Regions from separate parts of the Pseudoalteromonas sp. SCSIO_11900 genome, predicted to be linked through region 2. Evidence: predicted binding sites of a transcription regulator. Region 2 holds the regulator's gene; the other holds the start of a gene.

Region 1 (8,598 bases), 2.4 Mb from region 2:
GTTATCAACCACATTTACCACACCACCAATCGCACCAGAGCCATAAAGTAGGGTGCTTGGGCCTCGTAGTACTTCAATTTGTTCAGCGGCTAAGCTATCACTTGATGTTGCGTGATCTGGACCAATACGTGATGCATCACTGCTATCTAAACCGTTTTGAGTAATTTTAACACGAGGACCACCTAGGCCACGAATAATCGGACTTGAAGAGACAGGGCCGAAATAACTCGCGTTTACTCCTGGTATTCCTTTAAGTGTTTCACCGAGGGTCGGTTTCGCTTTATTTTTTAGTTCATCCCCTGATAGTACGCTTACAGGTGAAATCATTTCTAAGCTATTTTTATGCAGTGCCGAGGCATACACAACCACAGTTTCAACCGAAGACGGCTTTAATGTAACAGTAATTGTATCGTCTACATTCTCAAGTGATATACGTGAATCGATGTAGTTATCTTTACTAATATGTAATTGGCTTTTAGCATCTATGTCAATACTAAACTGACCTTGTTCATTGCTTTTCACGCTTTGTGACTTTCCATGAACATGAATTGTGGCATTGGCAATGGGTTGCATTTTTGTATCTGTTACTGTGCCGTTAATCGTTGCTGCTAGGGCAGAGTGAGAACATAAAACAGACAGTAGCGCTGAGGATATGAGTGTTAGCTTAGTCATAATTACTTCGAATCGTGGTTGTTATGTTGTGATATAATATAACACTACAAAATTAAGCTATCAACAATGTTATACTATAACTTTAAAATTTGCGTTGAATAACACAATAGAGCGATAAATTTAATCTAGCACGGTATTATTACAGTCAAATTTAAGAGCGACTGTCTATCATTAGTATGTCTAACTTTTTTTGTGCTTTAAAATGATTTTGTTTATCGACAGGTTCAAGCATTTCACATTCATCATTTATCATTTCTGAAATTAAACTTGGGTAGTGTCGGCAATCTTGAGGACGGTCATGATAAATACTGCAAGTATATTTATCTTTTTCTTCAGGAGATGCTCTATAGGCAAGCTCTAAAAATGGGCATTGCGTTAATTGCTCACCCGTTGTTGGGTCAAACCATAATTTATCGTTTTTAACGTATTGAAATATTTTAGGGTTGAATAACGCCCACATTTCAATTTCATCCTGATTTATATCTAAATCTGCCGCACCATATTTAGTGCAGCATTTACCGCATTGATTGCAATTTTGCATAGGGTAGGTATTTACTATTGCGACTTAAATTAAGTGTTAACTGTAGCACTGTAATATCCAGGTTTTTAAATTAAACCTCTGTTTTTATCGCTTATAATACTTTTGTAACAACGCAGCGCTTAATAATAATGTACTATTAGGGAATATATTTCGAATACGATGTCTTTAATAAGTCAAAAAAGGCGCGTCAATAAGGTAGCGAGTAATTATGAATACTAAAGTATACAAAGCGGTTCACGATTTGGCGGAAAAGCTGATGGCAGCGGCTAATAAAAATGATACTAAACAGTTTGAATCTTTATATGCTGAGCTAAAAGCTATTTGTATTGAAAACGAAAATACAGCGAAAGATCACCCTGTTCAGTGGGAAACATTAGCAGATTTTACCGAAGAGCTAGAAGAAGCTATCGAGACTTACGAAAAAGCGTTACAGAAGTCGATAGAAATTAATAACAAAGATCATATGTCGTCTGTTGCCTTTTCTATGGCTACTTTACAGCTTGAGCTGGGTGATAAAGAAGCGGCAATTAAAAATCTGCAAGATGCTAAAATCAGTGCGAATAAAATTGAAGACAAAGAATTAAAATCAGAGATCCATGAGTTATTAGAATCATTGGTTGAAGAAGAAGGTTAGACAACTTTATAGCCATTATTAATAATCAGCGTCAGTAATAATACCATTGGCGCTTTTTTTGATAAAAGCAAATTCTGCGTCATTAAATGTTTATGCTTAAATTAAGTCATTAAGCAATTTTTTGAAGAAAACATGCTAGCGCAAATAGAACAATGGATTGATAAAACGAATAGCGAGTAGTTGATCAAAGAATATGCTGTGATACATTTGCTAGCGAATTTGCTGGCTTTGGATGTAGCAGGGATCACCTATAAAGACACTTATTATATATTACCTCATGTTGCGCGTAATTTAAGAGTGCATTTTCATGAGCTGGCTCATGTCGTTCAATGGCGCGAGCTCGGTGCTCACGCTTTTATTATGCGCTACATCAATGAAATCCAAACCTGTGGTTATGATGATGCTCCGCTTGAAAAAATGGCCTATGCACTTGATGCACACTTTACCAGCAATGGAAATAAATTTAATATTCCTGACTATATTACTCAACAGCTTTAGTTAATAAATATTATAAAAGGAATTTATATGTCGCGCTTTATTCTCTATCCGCTTGTTTTACTTGCCTTTGATGTAAAGGCAGCCGATTTTAATCATGATATTGTCAACGCATTGATCCATAGAACAACGCAACAAGTAACTTACGATGGCGCCTATCATAGGCTTGAATACCCTGGTGGCGATGTGCCCGCTAATATTGGTGTGTGTACTGATGTTATAATTAGATCGTATCGACAGCTTGGTATAGATTTACAAAAGTTAGTACATGAAGACATGCAGGCCAATTTTCACGCATATCCTTCTAAGCGTATTTGGGGATTAACCAAGCCAGATAAAAACATTGATCATCGACGTGTACCTAACTTACAGGTTTATTTTGAGCGGCATGCACAAGTGTTAACTAAATCGCTTAATGCAGCAGAATATAAAACCGGTGACATAGTCACTTGGATGCTGCCAGGCAATTTACCGCACATAGGTATGGTTGTTAATCAAATATCGCAGGACAGTGGTCACCCGCTTATTGTGCACAATATTGGTCGCGGACCTGAAATGAGCGATATGCTTTTTGCTCATACAATTACGGGTCATTACCGATTTGTACCTACTGCTTATTCAGAGTAAATAACACGGCTATAATCGTGATTACTTGAGTAATAATTGCAGCAAACAGGTAAGTGAATAAAGTGAACTGTTAGGCATTACACTGTGTGGTTTGTTAACCTCAATGCTAGTTACTTTAAATTAATACTGATATCACCATTGGGCTTGCAGCAACACAACAGTATTTCACCATCACGCACAAAGGCTAATGGTTCTTCATTGTAATTTACTTCACCAGAGACAAGCGTAGCACGACACGCACCACAATATCCCTCACGGCACTGGTAAGCAGCATCAATTTTATTCGATTCTAAGCAGTGTAAAAGAGAAGGGCAGCCAGCGGTAAAATCTAAGCACTGGCTGTTATCTGCAAGCGTGACACTTGCAGTGGTTCTATCAGTCATTATAAATCAAAGTCACCAAATTCAGCTGCATCAACCTGTGAATCAATTTGACCTACAAGGTATGAGCTAATTTCCGCTTCTTGTGGAGCAACTTGCACGTTATCAGAAACAAGCCATGAGTTGATCCATGGAATAGGGTTACTGTTATTATCAAACTGTGCAGGCAGACCAATCGCGGTCATGCGAGCATTGGTAATGTATTCAACATACTGACATAAAATATGTTTATTTAAGCCAATCATTGAACCATCTTTAAACAGGTATTCTGCCCATTCTTTTTCTTGCTCTGCAGCGTCAACAAACATTTTGATTGCTTCTTCACGGCACTGTGCAGCAACAATTGCCATTTCAGGGTCGTCTTTGCCATCTTGCATAATATTTAAAATATGCTGAGTGCCTGAAAGGTGAAGCGCTTCATCACGGGCAATAAGCTTAATAATTTTAGCATTACCTTCCATTAGCTCACGCTCTGCAAACGCAAATGAACACGCAAAACTCACGTAAAAGCGAATGGCTTCTAATATGTTCACTGACATCATTGCCAGGTACAATTTCTTTTTCAGCTCGAATAGGTTAACCACAACAGTTTCACCATTAATGTCATGTTTGCCTTCACCGTAAAGGTTGTAAAGCGACACTGAGTTAATTAAATCGTCGTAATAAGTGGTTACGGCATCGGCACGTTCACTAATTTTATCATTGCTAACAATGTCGTCAAAGATGAGTTCAGGCGCTTGGGTTACGTTACGAATAATATGTGTGTATGAGCGGCTGTGAATGGTTTCACTAAACGCCCATGTTTCAATCCATGTTTCAAGCTCAGGAATTGACACAATTGGCAATAGTGCAACGTTAGGCGAACGGCCTTGAACACTATCAAGCAACGTTTGGTATTTTAAGTTACTTAAAAAGATATGCTTTTCGTGTTCGGGAAGCGCTTGAAAGTCTAAACGGTCTTTACTTACGTCAACTTCTTCAGGACGCCAAAAGAAAGACAATTGTTTTTCAATCAGCTTTTCAAAAATAGGGTATTTTTGTTGATCGTAACGTGACACGTTAACGGTTTGACCAAAAAACATTGGCTCTTGCATTTGGTTATTATGATTTCTGCTAAAAGTAGTATAAGACATGTTTATCACTCAAAAAACTATCACTAAAACTGTCAGGACAAAGCGGGCAAGGCGCCCGCTTTAAGTTTAACTATTAAATTTTACACGCGCCGCCTGCACAATCATCATCTTCCACTTCTGGAGCGTCTTCTTGTGCATCTGATGCGCCATCACGGGTGTTATGGTAGTACAGTGTTTTAACACCTAGCTTGTAGGCACCAAGTAAGTCTTTTAGTAAGACTTTCATAGGTACTCTACCGCCTTCGTATTTATTTGGATCATAATTAGTATTCGCTGAAATCGTTTGGTCGATAAATTTCTGCATTATGCCTACTAATTGTAAGTAACCATCGTTAGATGGGATATCCCACAGTAACTCATAGCTATCTTTAAGGCGTTCGTACTCAGGGACAACTTGCTTTAAAATACCGTCTTTACTTGCTTTAACACTAATATGGCCACGCGGTGGCTCAATGCCATTGGTTGCATTAGATATTTGCGATGATGTTTCTGATGGCATTAATGCGCTCAGTGTTGAGTTACGCATACCGTGCTCTTTAATGCTGGCACGTAACGTATCCCAATCAAGGTGCAGTGGTTCATCACAAATTTTATCTAAATCACGCTTGTACGTATCCGTTGGCATAATACCTTGTGAGTACGTTGTTTCGTTAAATTTAGGACACGCTCCACGCTCTTTTGCCAGCTCATTAGACGCTTTCATTAGGTAGTACTGAATCGCTTCAAATGTTTTGTGCGTAAGCGCATTTGCGCTGCCATCAGAATAACGCTTACCGTTTTTAGCTAGGTAGTATGCGTAGTTAATAACGCCTATGCCTAGCGTACGACGTCCCATAGTGGCATTTTTGGCTGCCGGCACAGGGTAGTCTTGAAAATCAAGTAGGTTATCAAGTGCACGAACTGCAAGCTCAGCTAACTCTTCTAGTTCATCTAAAGACTCAATGGCGCCTAAGTTAAACGCAGATAATGTACAAAGTGCAATTTCACCTTCTTCATCATTCACGTTGTTAAGAGGCTTAGTTGGTAACGCAATTTCTAAACATAAGTTAGATTGACGGATCGGAGCCACTTTTGAGATAAACGGACTGTGTGTATTACAGTGGTCAACGTTTTGTAAGTAAATACGACCCGTGCTAGCACGTTCTTGAGCAAACATAGAGAACAGCTCAATCGCTTTAATTCGTTTTTTACGAATTGACTCGTCTTGCTCATATTTTACATATAGCGCGTCAAACTCGTCTTGGTCTTCAAAAAATGCATCGTAAAGGCCGGGCACGTCAGAGGGGCTGAATAACGTAATGTAATCGTCTTTAATTAAACGTGAGTACATGAGTTTATTAAACTGTACGCCGTAATCTAAGTGACGTACGCGGTTATCATCAACACCACGGTTGTTTTTAAGCACTAATAAGTTTTCAACTTCTAAATGCCAAAGCGGGTAGAAAAGGGTTGCTGCGCCACCACGTACACCGCCTTGCGAACAGCTTTTAACCGCTGTTTGAAAGTGCTTATAAAACGGAATACAGCCAGTGTGATACGCTTCACCGTTACGAATAGGGCTACCTAATGCACGAATACGACCTGCATTAATACCAATACCAGCACGTTGAGAGACGTATTTAACAATTGCTGATGATGTAGCATTAATTGAGTCTAAGCTATCGCCACATTCAATAAGTACACATGAGCTAAACTGGCGCGTTGGCGTACGTACACCCGACATAATTGGCGTAGGTAAAGAAATTTTAAATAATGAAACCGCATCATAAAAACGTTTGATGTAATCAATACGTGTCTCACGAGGGTAATCAGCGAATAAGCTTGCAGCCACTAAGATATATAAAAACTGCGCGCTTTCGTAAATTTCACCGGTTACACGGTTTTGAACTAGGTATTTACCTTCAAGCTGTTTTACTGCTGCGTAGCTAAAGTTAAGATCGCGAGAATGATCTAAGTACGCATCTAGCTCATCTAATTCTTGCTCTGTGTAATCAACGAGTAAATGTGCATCGTAGCGTTTTTGTTCAACCATGTTAGTAACATGGTCAAAAAGACGCGGTGGCTCAAACTGGCCATAGGCTTTTTTACGTAAATGGAATACAGCTAAACGAGCAGCAAGATACTGATAATCAGGCGATTCTTTAGAAATCTGATCCGCAGCGGCTTTGATAATCGTTTCGTGGATGTCTTTAGTACGAATACCGTCATAAAATTGAATATGCGATTTAAGTTCAACTTGTGAAACCGAAACGTTATTTAAACCTTCGGCGGCCCATTCAATAACGCGATGGATCTTGTCTAGATCAAGCGGCTCTTTACGGCCGTCACGTTTGCTTACAGATAACTGTTGGTTCATAGTTTTGCCTGTATTCCTTGGGAATTAAATATTTTTGACCAATGAGTGCACTTAAAATGCCTAGTGCCTATTATTTTATTGTTATTTATACCGCTTAGGTAAATTTAATTGAATAACATTTAGCCACAATATCTGGTGTTGTTCAAATTAGAGATCACAAGATAGTGTGGTCTGTGATCTTTTGCAAGGGACAGAAACCGCTCTCATTGTGGATAACGTTGGGATAACGTAATTGTGTTAGTAGGCATTAACCTTTGATCATTCGGTTAAGTTGAAATTTGTAAAAATCAACTAAGGAAAGATTAAATTTACGCTTTTTAAAAATAAATTTTGTCTGCTTTTTTTATCATCAAGCTTTGCGTAAAAACTAACACAATCACAATATGTAGTGTTTATTAATTAACATGGCACTATATGTGGTTAAAAGCATCTATAGGGCTATGCCAATTAAAATCTGCATTCCAAGCCAGTGCTTCGTCTACACTCGGTACATATCCCCACAGTGCGGTAGCGGTGTGCATATTCGCAGCTTTTCCTGCTTGTATGTCCCGCTGTGCATCACCTATATATAGGCAACGCGAAGGATCAACACTCATTTGCTCAGCACAATGTATTAAAGGAAGGGGTGAAGGCTTAGATTCTGCTAAGGTATCACCGCTTATCACAATTTGCGCACTCTTTAACGCAGGAATGGCCCTGACTAAAGGATCGGTTAAAAAACCAGGCTTATTTGTCATAATGCCCCAAGGTATTCCTTTATTATCAAGTGCAATGAGTAGTTGCTCTATACCAACAAAACATTGGGTATGGGTGGCAATATTGGCAGCGTAGTGTGCAACTAGCTCTGCTAAAAGTTGCTCTTGCGGTTGTTGCGCCCAGCCTTCTTTAAAACCAGCAGCAAGTAAGGCTGCTGCGCCATTTGAAGCTGCGGGGCGATATATATCACTGCCTACTTGGTGTTGTTGATGATTATGCAGCACACTATTAAGTGCAGCGCCTAAATCATCAGCGGTATCAAGTAAAGTGCCATCTAAGTCAAACAGCAGTGCTTGATATTCAATTGGGCTAGCAGGTGTTTGCGAGCTTGCCATTACACTAACTTCTCAAAATGCAGCATATAATTTACGCTTACATCATCATTCATTGTGTATTGCTTAGAAAGCGGGTTATAACTTAAACCAGCACTGGCACGTACTTTTAAGCCAGCTTGCTCTGCCCATGCAATTAATTGCGCAGGTTTAATAAACTTTTTATGGTCATGGGTACCTTCAGGGACCATTTTTAACAGTTTTTCTGCACCGACAATAGCGTATAAGTAAGCTTTTGGGGTTTTATTAAGAGTAGAGAAAAAAACATCGGCCCCAGGTTTTGCTAATTTAGCGACCGCATGAATAATAGAAGCGGGGTCGGGGACGTGCTCTAACATTTCCATGCAAGTGATCACATCAAAGCGCTCAGGGTGCTCATCAGCAAATTGTTCTGCAGGCACTTTTATATATTCAACGGGGACACTTGTTTCTAAGCTGTGTAACTTGGCGACAGTTAAAGGCTCTTGCCCCATATCGATGCCAGTTACTTTAGCGCCCATTCGCGCCATGCTGTGACTTAAAATACCGCCACCACACCCAACATCGAGGGTTTCTTTATCAAATAACCCTTTAGTTTTGTCAGCGATAAAATCTAATCGTAATGGATTAATTTCGTGTAAGGGTTTAAATTCGCCTTCTAAATCCCACCAACGTTCTGCGATGGCTTCAAAC
Region 2 (8,598 bases):
CAACTGAGTGCAGTTTTGCATAAGTTTGGCATTTATTAATAAAATTCATGATGAAAAAGACTGTTTTATCTGCTAATTTAGGGTTGACAGAATAGCCTGTGTTAAGGCAGTCTTAAGCTTATGAAAACATTTAGTCTTGTAACGACCATTATTATTACAACCACCATTCTTACTGGATAGTGGCATAGGTCGGTGCAACAAATTTAAAGGCCTGTGTTCACTTAGAACACAGGCCTTTTTTCGTTTTATGGAATGAGGAAACATAAAAAATGCGCGTATTAAAATTTGGTGGCTCATCGCTCGCTGATTTTGCCTGTTTAGAGCAAGTTGCTGCACTCGCTAAGGCACAATTAAAAGATGAAATGTTACTGGTACTGTCAGCCCCAGGTGGCATGACGGACTCGTTAGTTAATTTAGCTAGTACTGCAGAGCAGGGGAATGACTTTAGTGAACAATGGCATTCACTGACTAGCCGATGCAATACGCTTAAAGCGGCGGTAGAGGAAAAGCAAGGAGCAGTTCAAAACTGGCCTGACTTTAACGAACTTAAAAATAAGCTTGATGGTATTGCACTGATAAAGTGCTGCCCTGATAAGGTCAGAGCATTCATTATTAGCTTTGGTGAGCGTGTTAGCGTATCGCTAATGCAAAGCCTATTAGCCGATCATAACGCGCATTATTTACAAGCAACAGATTGTATTGTTTCAACCGGCGGATACATAGACGCAGAAGCGGATTTAGTGGCCAGTAAGGCACGTTTTCAAGCCGTGTTAAAAGAATCCCCTGCGACGGTTTATATTATGCCGGGCTTTACCGCAAGTAATGATGAAGGGGAGCTCACAACACTTGGTCGTAATGGGTCTGACTACTCGGCAGCGATTGCTGCAGCGTGTTTAGAAGCACAAGTGTGTCAAATTTGGACTGACGTTGATGGTGTTTACAGCGCCGATCCGCGCTATATCAAAAAAGCCACTAAGGTTGATTTCCTGTCTTATAAAGAAGCGATGGAGCTTTCTTATTTTGGCGCTAAAGTATTGCACCCTAAAACTATCCTACCGTGTGCAAAAGCAGGAGTGCCATGCGAAATTAAAAACACGCATAATCCAGACGCACAGGGCTCACTAATTAGTAACGATACGGTATCTGATGAACCAGTAAAAGCACTCTCAAGCTTGCAAAACTTAGCTATGTTGACCGTTTCAGGCCCAGGTATGAAGGGCAAAGTGGGCATGGCATCGAAAGTATTTAATGCATTAGCCCATGATAACGTGTCAATTGTACTTATTACCCAGTCATCATGTGAATTTAGCATTAGCTTTTGTGTGCATGAAAGCGATTTAAATCTAGCGTTAAGTGCGTTGCAAGTAGCCTTTGACTTAGAGTCAAAAGCGGGGCTCATTGAGCCGGTAAATGTGCAACGTAATTTAGCAATAGTAACGTTAGTTGGTGATAACATGCGTGCCCATAAAGGGTTGGCGGCTAAGTTTTTTGCATCGCTTGCACAAGCGCAAGTAAACATTGTTGCCATAGCGCAAGATTCAACAGAAAGTGCTATTTCAGCCGTTATTGACGGTGAATTATGTAATGACGCGGTTAAAATTTGCCATGAAAACTTCTTTACTCATGTACCTTCAATTGATGTGTTTTTATTGGGCTGTGGCTTAGTCGGCCAGGAGCTAATTAACCAGCTTGAGCGTCAACAAGCATGGCTTGAAAAACGTAATATTAAATTAAACCTATATGGTGTTGCCAACTCTCGTCAATTACACCTTGATGGTGAGGGAATTGCGTTTGATGATTGGCAGCAAAAACTGGCGCAGTCAGAGCAAGCGTTTGATTTAAAACTGGTCGAGCAGTTTGTTAAGCAAAATCATTTAGTTAATCCAGTGCTAGTTGACTGTACTTCATCAGATGCCTTAGCTGCACAATATGTAGATTTTTTAAATGCAGGTTTTCATGTTGTGGCTGCCAATAAAAAAGCCACCACGAGCTCATATACGTATTACCAAGATTTAATTGCCGCAACACATAAAAATAATCGTAAGTTTTTATACGAAACTAACGTAGGTGCAGGTTTACCTGTAATCGATAACTTGCAATCGTTGTTTGGTGCAGGTGATGAGTTACTTGAGTTTAGTGGTATTTTATCAGGCTCGCTTTCATACATGTTTGGTGCACTAGAAGATGGTTTATCACTTTCTGAGGCAACAATTAAAGCCAAAGAAAGCGGGTTTACAGAGCCCGACCCACGCGATGACTTATCGGGAACTGACGTAGCACGTAAGCTACTTATCATTGCACGCGAAGCCGGTATGAAATTGGAGCTTAGCGATATTGAAGTGGAGTCGGTTTTACCGCCGGGTTTTGCCCAAGATGACAATGTTGAGCAGTTTATGGCGAAATTACCTAGTTTAGATGCTGGTTTTAACGACCGTGTTCAAAGTGCAGCAAGTGAAGGTAAAGTACTTCGCTATGTAGGCACAATTAAAAATGGTCACTGTAAAGTCGGAATCGAAGCGGTGGATTCATCACATGCATTGAATGTTATTCGTGATGGTGAAAATGCGCTGGCTATTTTAAGCCAATACTACCAACCGCGTCCGTTTGTAATTCGTGGTTATGGGGCAGGCTCTGCAGTAACGGCTGCGGGTGTATTTGCAGACATCTTAAAAACATTATCTCGCTAGGAGTCAGTCATGATTGAAGTATATGCTCCGGCGTCTATTGGTAATTTTGCCGTTGGCTTTGATGCGCTGGGCGCCGCACTTGCGCCCATTGATGGCGGTTTATTAGGTGATGTGGCGATTGTTAATGCCGCATCGAGTGATGAATTTATTTGTACAGGCGACTACGCACATAAGCTACCTAGTGATGCGCAAGAAAATTTAGCGTATCAGTGTTTAGTGCACTTTAGAGCGCATGTTGCGCCTGATATGCCTGCGGTAAAGCTCGAACTTAGGAAAAATTTGCCGATTGGTTCGGGATTAGGCTCAAGTGCCTGCTCTGTGGTGGCGACATTTGCAGCACTGGATAAATTTGCCAAAACTAATTTAAGCCAAGTAGAGCTCATTGAGCTTATGGCAGATTTTGAAGCCATTGTAAGTGGGGGGCGCCATTACGATAACATCACACCGTGTTATTTAGGCGGCTTACAGCTAACCGGTGATTTAATTCCTGATAAATCTATTGCTTTACCTGTTGATGAAAACTGGTATTACGTCGCCGCATTTCCGGGCTTTTCGCTCAATACCGCAAAAGCGCGCTCTGTTTTACCAAAAGAGCTCAGTATGCATGCCGGGGTTGAGTTTGCACAGCGTTTATCGGCGTTTAGTAGCTTACTGTTAACAGGGCGTTTTGATGATGCATTAAGCATTATGAAAGACGAAATAGCAGAGCCATACCGTGCGCCACTTATAAGCGGCTTTAGTGATGCCAAAGCAAGCTTACCAGCACTGGGTGCTGAAGTTGTGAGTATTTCAGGCGCAGGGCCAACCTTGTTTAGTGTATGTAAAACGCTTGAAGCGGCAGAGCAATGCGCGCAGTGGCTAGAGGAAAATTACATCAACGAGCAAGGCTTTTGCCATATTTGTAAATTAGATAACGACGGCACGCGTCAATTAAATGTTTTATAGGATAAAGAGTCATGCAATTACATAATTTAAAAGAATATTCACAAAAAGTGTCGTTTGTTGAAGCTGTAAAAACAGGACTAGGGCGTAATCAAGGTGTGTTTTTTCCAGAGTCGTTAGCGCCATTAAGTGATGTTGATGCATTACTAGATATGGACTTTGTTACTCGCAGCGGCAAAATTTTATCGCACCTTATTGGTGACGAGCTACCAAGTGATACTGTTGCCCAGATGGTTAAGAATGCGTTTAACTTTCCGGTTAAGCTGGTGGAAGTTGAAGATAATACCTATTGCTTAGAGTTATTTCACGGCCCAACACTGGCATTTAAAGATTTTGGTGGCCGTTTTATGGCCGAGTGCTTGGCGCAATTTAATCAAGGTGAAAAAGTCACTATTTTAACTGCAACATCGGGTGATACTGGGGCTGCCGTAGCGCATGCTTTTTATAACAAACCAAATATTGATGTCGTTATTTTATACCCTAAAGGTAAAATTTCATTAGCGCAGCAAAAGTTATTTACAACGCTTGGTGACAACATTCATTGTTATGCGATTGAGGGTAGTTTTGATGATTGCCAAGAATTGGTTAAAAAATCATTTTTAGATGAAGAGCTAAAATCGAAGTTAGGTTTAAACTCAGCAAATTCAATTAACATTAGCCGTTTAGTCGCGCAGGTGTGTTATTACTTTGAAGCCATTGCACAGCTGCCAAAAGAAAAGCGTGCTACAGCGCATATTTCAGTACCGAGTGGTAACTTTGGTAATGTGTGTGCGGCTATGATTGGCGCGGTTATTGGTATGCCTGTAGGTAAACTAAGCGCGACTACAAACCAAAACGACACAGTACCGCGCTTTATGCTTGATAAAAATTGGACGCCTAATGCGACAATTGAATCGCTTTCAAATGCAATGGATGTGAGTAAACCTAATAACTGGCCACGTGTGCAATCAATGTTAGATAATAACTGGTTTAGTTATGATAACTTTTATTCGGTGAGTGTTGATGAGCAGCAAACACAAACAGTGATGAAAAAAATTCAACAGCTTGGCTATATTGCAGAGCCTCACACCGCAATTGCTTACCAAGGTCTTGTAGAAAATAAGGCGGCAGATGCTGTGGGGATTTTTTTAGCGACTGCGCATCCGGCCAAATTTAAAGACAGCGTTGAGGATATCCTTAATGTTGAATTAGATATGCCAAAGCCGTTAGCTGATGCATTAGCAAAACCGTGTTTAGCCACGGATATGCACAACGATTATGGTATTTTGCGTACAGAATTGTTTAAAAAGCTAGCCTAAAAAAGGCAAATAATAAAAGCGGCTTAGGCCGCTTTTTTTGTTTGTTTGTGCATCGCTTTAGACATAACGCATAAGCTATATAAATGTAGTAAATAAAATTCATTTAAAATTGTTATTAGTTTATAAAAAAATATCATCATCAAAATGCTGTGAAATAGTTTCAATCCCTGTTTAAATATCCTCAACTTAAGAGCGTAGGCAAAACGTCGTTTTAAGCGTACAATAAAGCCTCTAAAAAATACCCATACACGTTGCCCAGGAGACCCCAATGTTAGAACGTAGCATGAATATTTCGGACTTTGATCCAGAGTTATTTGACGCGATGAGCAAAGAAACATCACGTCAGGAAGAACATATTGAGTTAATTGCATCTGAAAACTACTGTAGCCCACGCGTACTTGAAGCGCAGGGTTCTCAGCTGACTAACAAATACGCTGAAGGTTACCCGGGCAAACGTTACTACGGTGGCTGTGAGCACGTAGACGTAGTTGAGCAACTTGCTATTGACCGCGCAAATGAATTATTTGGTACAGATTACGCAAATGTGCAACCTCATGCCGGTTCACAAGCGAATGCTGCTGTTTTCCAAGCTCTTTTAAGCCCACTTGACACTGTATTAGGCATGAGCCTAGCGCACGGTGGTCACTTAACACATGGCTCACACGTAAACTTCTCTGGTAAAACATACAACGCAATTCAGTATGGCCTTAACGAAGAAACTGGCGAAATTGATTACGCACAAGTTGAAGCGTTAGCACTTGAGCACAAACCAAAAATGATCATTGCTGGTTTTTCTGCATACTCAGGTATTGTTGATTGGGCTAAGTTCCGTGAAATTGCAGACAAAGTAGGTGCTTACTTATTTGTTGATATGGCGCACGTTGCAGGTTTAATTGCTGCGGGTGTTTACCCAAGCCCAGTGCCATTTGCTCACGTTGTAACAACCACAACACACAAAACATTAGCGGGTCCTCGCGGTGGTTTAATCATCTCTGCGTGTGGCGATGAAGAAATTTACAAAAAGCTAAACAGCGCTGTTTTCCCAGGTGGCCAAGGTGGTCCTTTATGTCATGTTATTGCTGCTAAAGCGGTTGCATTTAAAGAAGCACTTCAACCTGAGTTTAAAACATACCAAGCACAAGTTGTTAAAAATGCACAAGCAATGGTTGCGGTATTACAAGAGCGCGGCTACAAAGTAGTATCGGGTAAAACTGATAACCACTTATTCTTACTTGACTTAATCGACAAAGATATCACAGGTAAAGATGCAGATGCTGCCCTAGGTAATGCGAATATCACGGTTAACAAAAACTCAGTACCGAACGATCCACGTTCACCATTTGTTACCTCTGGTCTGCGTATTGGTTCACCAGCAATCACTCGTCGTGGCTTTAAAGAAGCTGAATCAAAAGAGTTAGCGGGCTGGATCTGTGATGTACTAGACAACATCGAAGATGAGTCAGTACAAGCGCAAGTAAAAGAAAAAGTGAAAGCAATTTGTGCAAAATTACCTGTTTACGCTTAATCCAAGAGTAAAATAGTAATTTAGATCACAACTGCACACATTTTTGATATGATAATGGCCGCTATGATAGCGGCCATTTTTTGTTTTTAAAACGGAAACACACAGTTATGCATTGCCCTTTTTGCACCGCCAAAGATACTAAAGTTATTGATTCTCGCCTTGTAGGTGGAGGACACCAAGTACGTAGACGTCGTGAATGTAATGAATGCCACGAACGATTTACCACCTTTGAAGGGGCTGAATTAGTGATGCCACGGGTCATCAAGCAAGATGGCAGCCGCGAACCGTTTAATGAAGATAAGTTACTAAATGGCTTAACTCGCGCCCTCGAAAAACGTCCCGTAAGCACTGAGCAAGTTGACGAAGTGGTTAATATTATTAAGTCGCAATTACGTGCCACTGGCGAACGCGAAGTGTCTAGCCATTTGGTGGGTGAGTGCATTATGGAAGCGCTTAAAAAGTTAGATAAAGTGGCCTATGTAAGATTTGCCTCTGTATATCGCTCGTTTGAAGATATACGCGAATTTGGTGAAGAAATAGCCCGCTTAGGAGAATAGTAATGAGCATGCAAAGTTCGTTTTCAGAGGATGATAAACGCTACATGGCTCGCGCTATTGAACTGGCAAAAAAAGGGCGCTTTACCACCACTCCTAATCCTAATGTTGGCTGCGTACTCGTAAAAAATAATAAAGTAATAGGTGAAGGGTTTCATCAGTTAGCGGGTCAAGGTCACGCAGAGGTAAACGCACTGGCTATGGCTGGTGAAAATGCAAAAGGCGCAACCGCTTATGTAACACTTGAGCCTTGCAGTCATTATGGTCGAACACCGCCATGTGCTGAAGGGCTAAAAGCAGCAGGTGTTAAAAAAGTGATCGCTGCTATGGTTGACAGCAACCCGCAAGTTGCAGGCAAAGGTCTGAAAATTTTAGCGGATGCTGGTATAGAAGTCGCTTACGGGTTACTTGAAGCGCAAGCTCGCGCATTAAACCTTGGGTTTTTTAAGCGCATGGAGCAGGGATTACCCTTTGTGACTTGCAAAATGGCCGCAAGTATAGATGGTAAAACGGCGCTTAAAAACGGGCAAAGTAAATGGATCACTGGCCCCGCAGCGCGCCAAGATGTGCAACTATACCGAGCACAAAGCTGTGCAATTTTAACCGGTGCCGATACGGTATTAATGGATGATGCAAAATTAAATGTGCGCCCAGAAGAGTTACCGTATTCTTTACCAACTGATTTACCACTGCGCCAACCGGTTCGCGTTGTTATTGACTCACAAAATAGGCTTACCCCTGATCTTGCCTTATTTTCAATTCAAAGTGAGGTGATAATATTTACCACCAAGGTTGATAAATCGCATCAGTGGCCTCATTTTGTTAAACAGATTGAAGTACCTGAAAATAATAATAAAGTAGATTTACTGGCCGTGTTAAACACGCTAGCCCAATTGCAGTTTAATAATGTGTGGCTAGAGGCCGGAGCAACACTGGCTGGCAAAATGACAGAACTTGATTTAATTGATGAGTTTGTTTTTTACATTGCCCCTAAATTAATGGGCTGCGATGCTAAAAGTTTACTGAATTTCCCAGAGTTAATGAGTATGCAAAATACCATTAATTTAACTTTTAATGAGTGTGTGTCAATTGGTGATGATTTACGTATCACAGCACTAAAAAAAGCTCATTAATCATTTTATATAAAGAGTAGCACTATGTTTACTGGAATAGTTGAAGCGACAGGTAAAATTGCGTTATTACAAAAAAAACAAGGTGATTTAGCTATTCGTATCCAAAGTAAAAACCTTGATATGAGTGATGTTAAGTTAGGTGACAGTATTGCAACTAATGGTGTCTGCCTGACGGTTGTTGATAAGCATATTGATGGCTTTAGTGCTGACTTATCAAATGAAACGATTAGCTTAACGGGATTTGCACATTACGCATTAGGGCAAACCGTTAATCTAGAAAAGGCGATGCAACCTGTTTCGCGCCTCGGTGGTCATTTAGTATCTGGCCATGTAGATGGTATTGCTACTATTACAGCGATTAATGCCAATGCGCGAGCAACAGAATATTGGTTAGCCACCGATGAAAATTTAATGAAATACATTCCTTACAAAGGGTCGGTTTGTATTGATGGTATTAGC

The links. Region 2 encodes NrdR, which represses ribonucleotide reductase genes. Its sites were predicted from a motif close to AAACACNANATNTNGTGTTT; they were not measured.
Region 1: the regulator NrdR is predicted to act here: its motif matches at 6,960-6,979, upstream of nrdA (class 1a ribonucleoside-diphosphate reductase subunit alpha).

The regions. Positions count from the first base shown of each region.
Region 1 is NZ_KK070023.1:2,513,824-2,522,421, reverse strand. It holds gene BG00_RS11710 (TonB-dependent receptor) at 1-672, opposite strand, end outside; gene BG00_RS11705 (YkgJ family cysteine cluster protein) at 824-1,213, opposite strand; gene BG00_RS11700 (tetratricopeptide repeat protein) at 1,422-1,847, shown strand; gene BG00_RS11695 (hypothetical protein) at 2,046-2,345, shown strand; gene BG00_RS11690 (DUF1287 domain-containing protein) at 2,373-2,969, shown strand; gene yfaE (class I ribonucleotide reductase maintenance protein YfaE) at 3,080-3,352, opposite strand; gene nrdB (class Ia ribonucleoside-diphosphate reductase subunit beta) at 3,352-4,482, opposite strand; gene nrdA (class 1a ribonucleoside-diphosphate reductase subunit alpha) at 4,556-6,838, opposite strand; gene BG00_RS11670 (HAD family hydrolase) at 7,249-7,929, opposite strand; gene ubiG (bifunctional 2-polyprenyl-6-hydroxyphenol methylase/3-demethylubiquinol 3-O-methyltransferase UbiG) at 7,929-8,598, opposite strand, start outside.
Region 2 is NZ_KK070023.1:149,954-158,551, reverse strand. It holds gene BG00_RS00725 (response regulator) at 1-39, shown strand, start outside; gene thrA (bifunctional aspartate kinase/homoserine dehydrogenase I) at 270-2,687, shown strand; gene thrB (homoserine kinase) at 2,697-3,632, shown strand; gene thrC (threonine synthase) at 3,644-4,927, shown strand; gene glyA (serine hydroxymethyltransferase) at 5,196-6,452, shown strand; gene nrdR (transcriptional regulator NrdR) at 6,560-7,009, shown strand; gene ribD (bifunctional diaminohydroxyphosphoribosylaminopyrimidine deaminase/5-amino-6-(5-phosphoribosylamino)uracil reductase RibD) at 7,012-8,139, shown strand; gene BG00_RS00690 (riboflavin synthase) at 8,164-8,598, shown strand, end outside.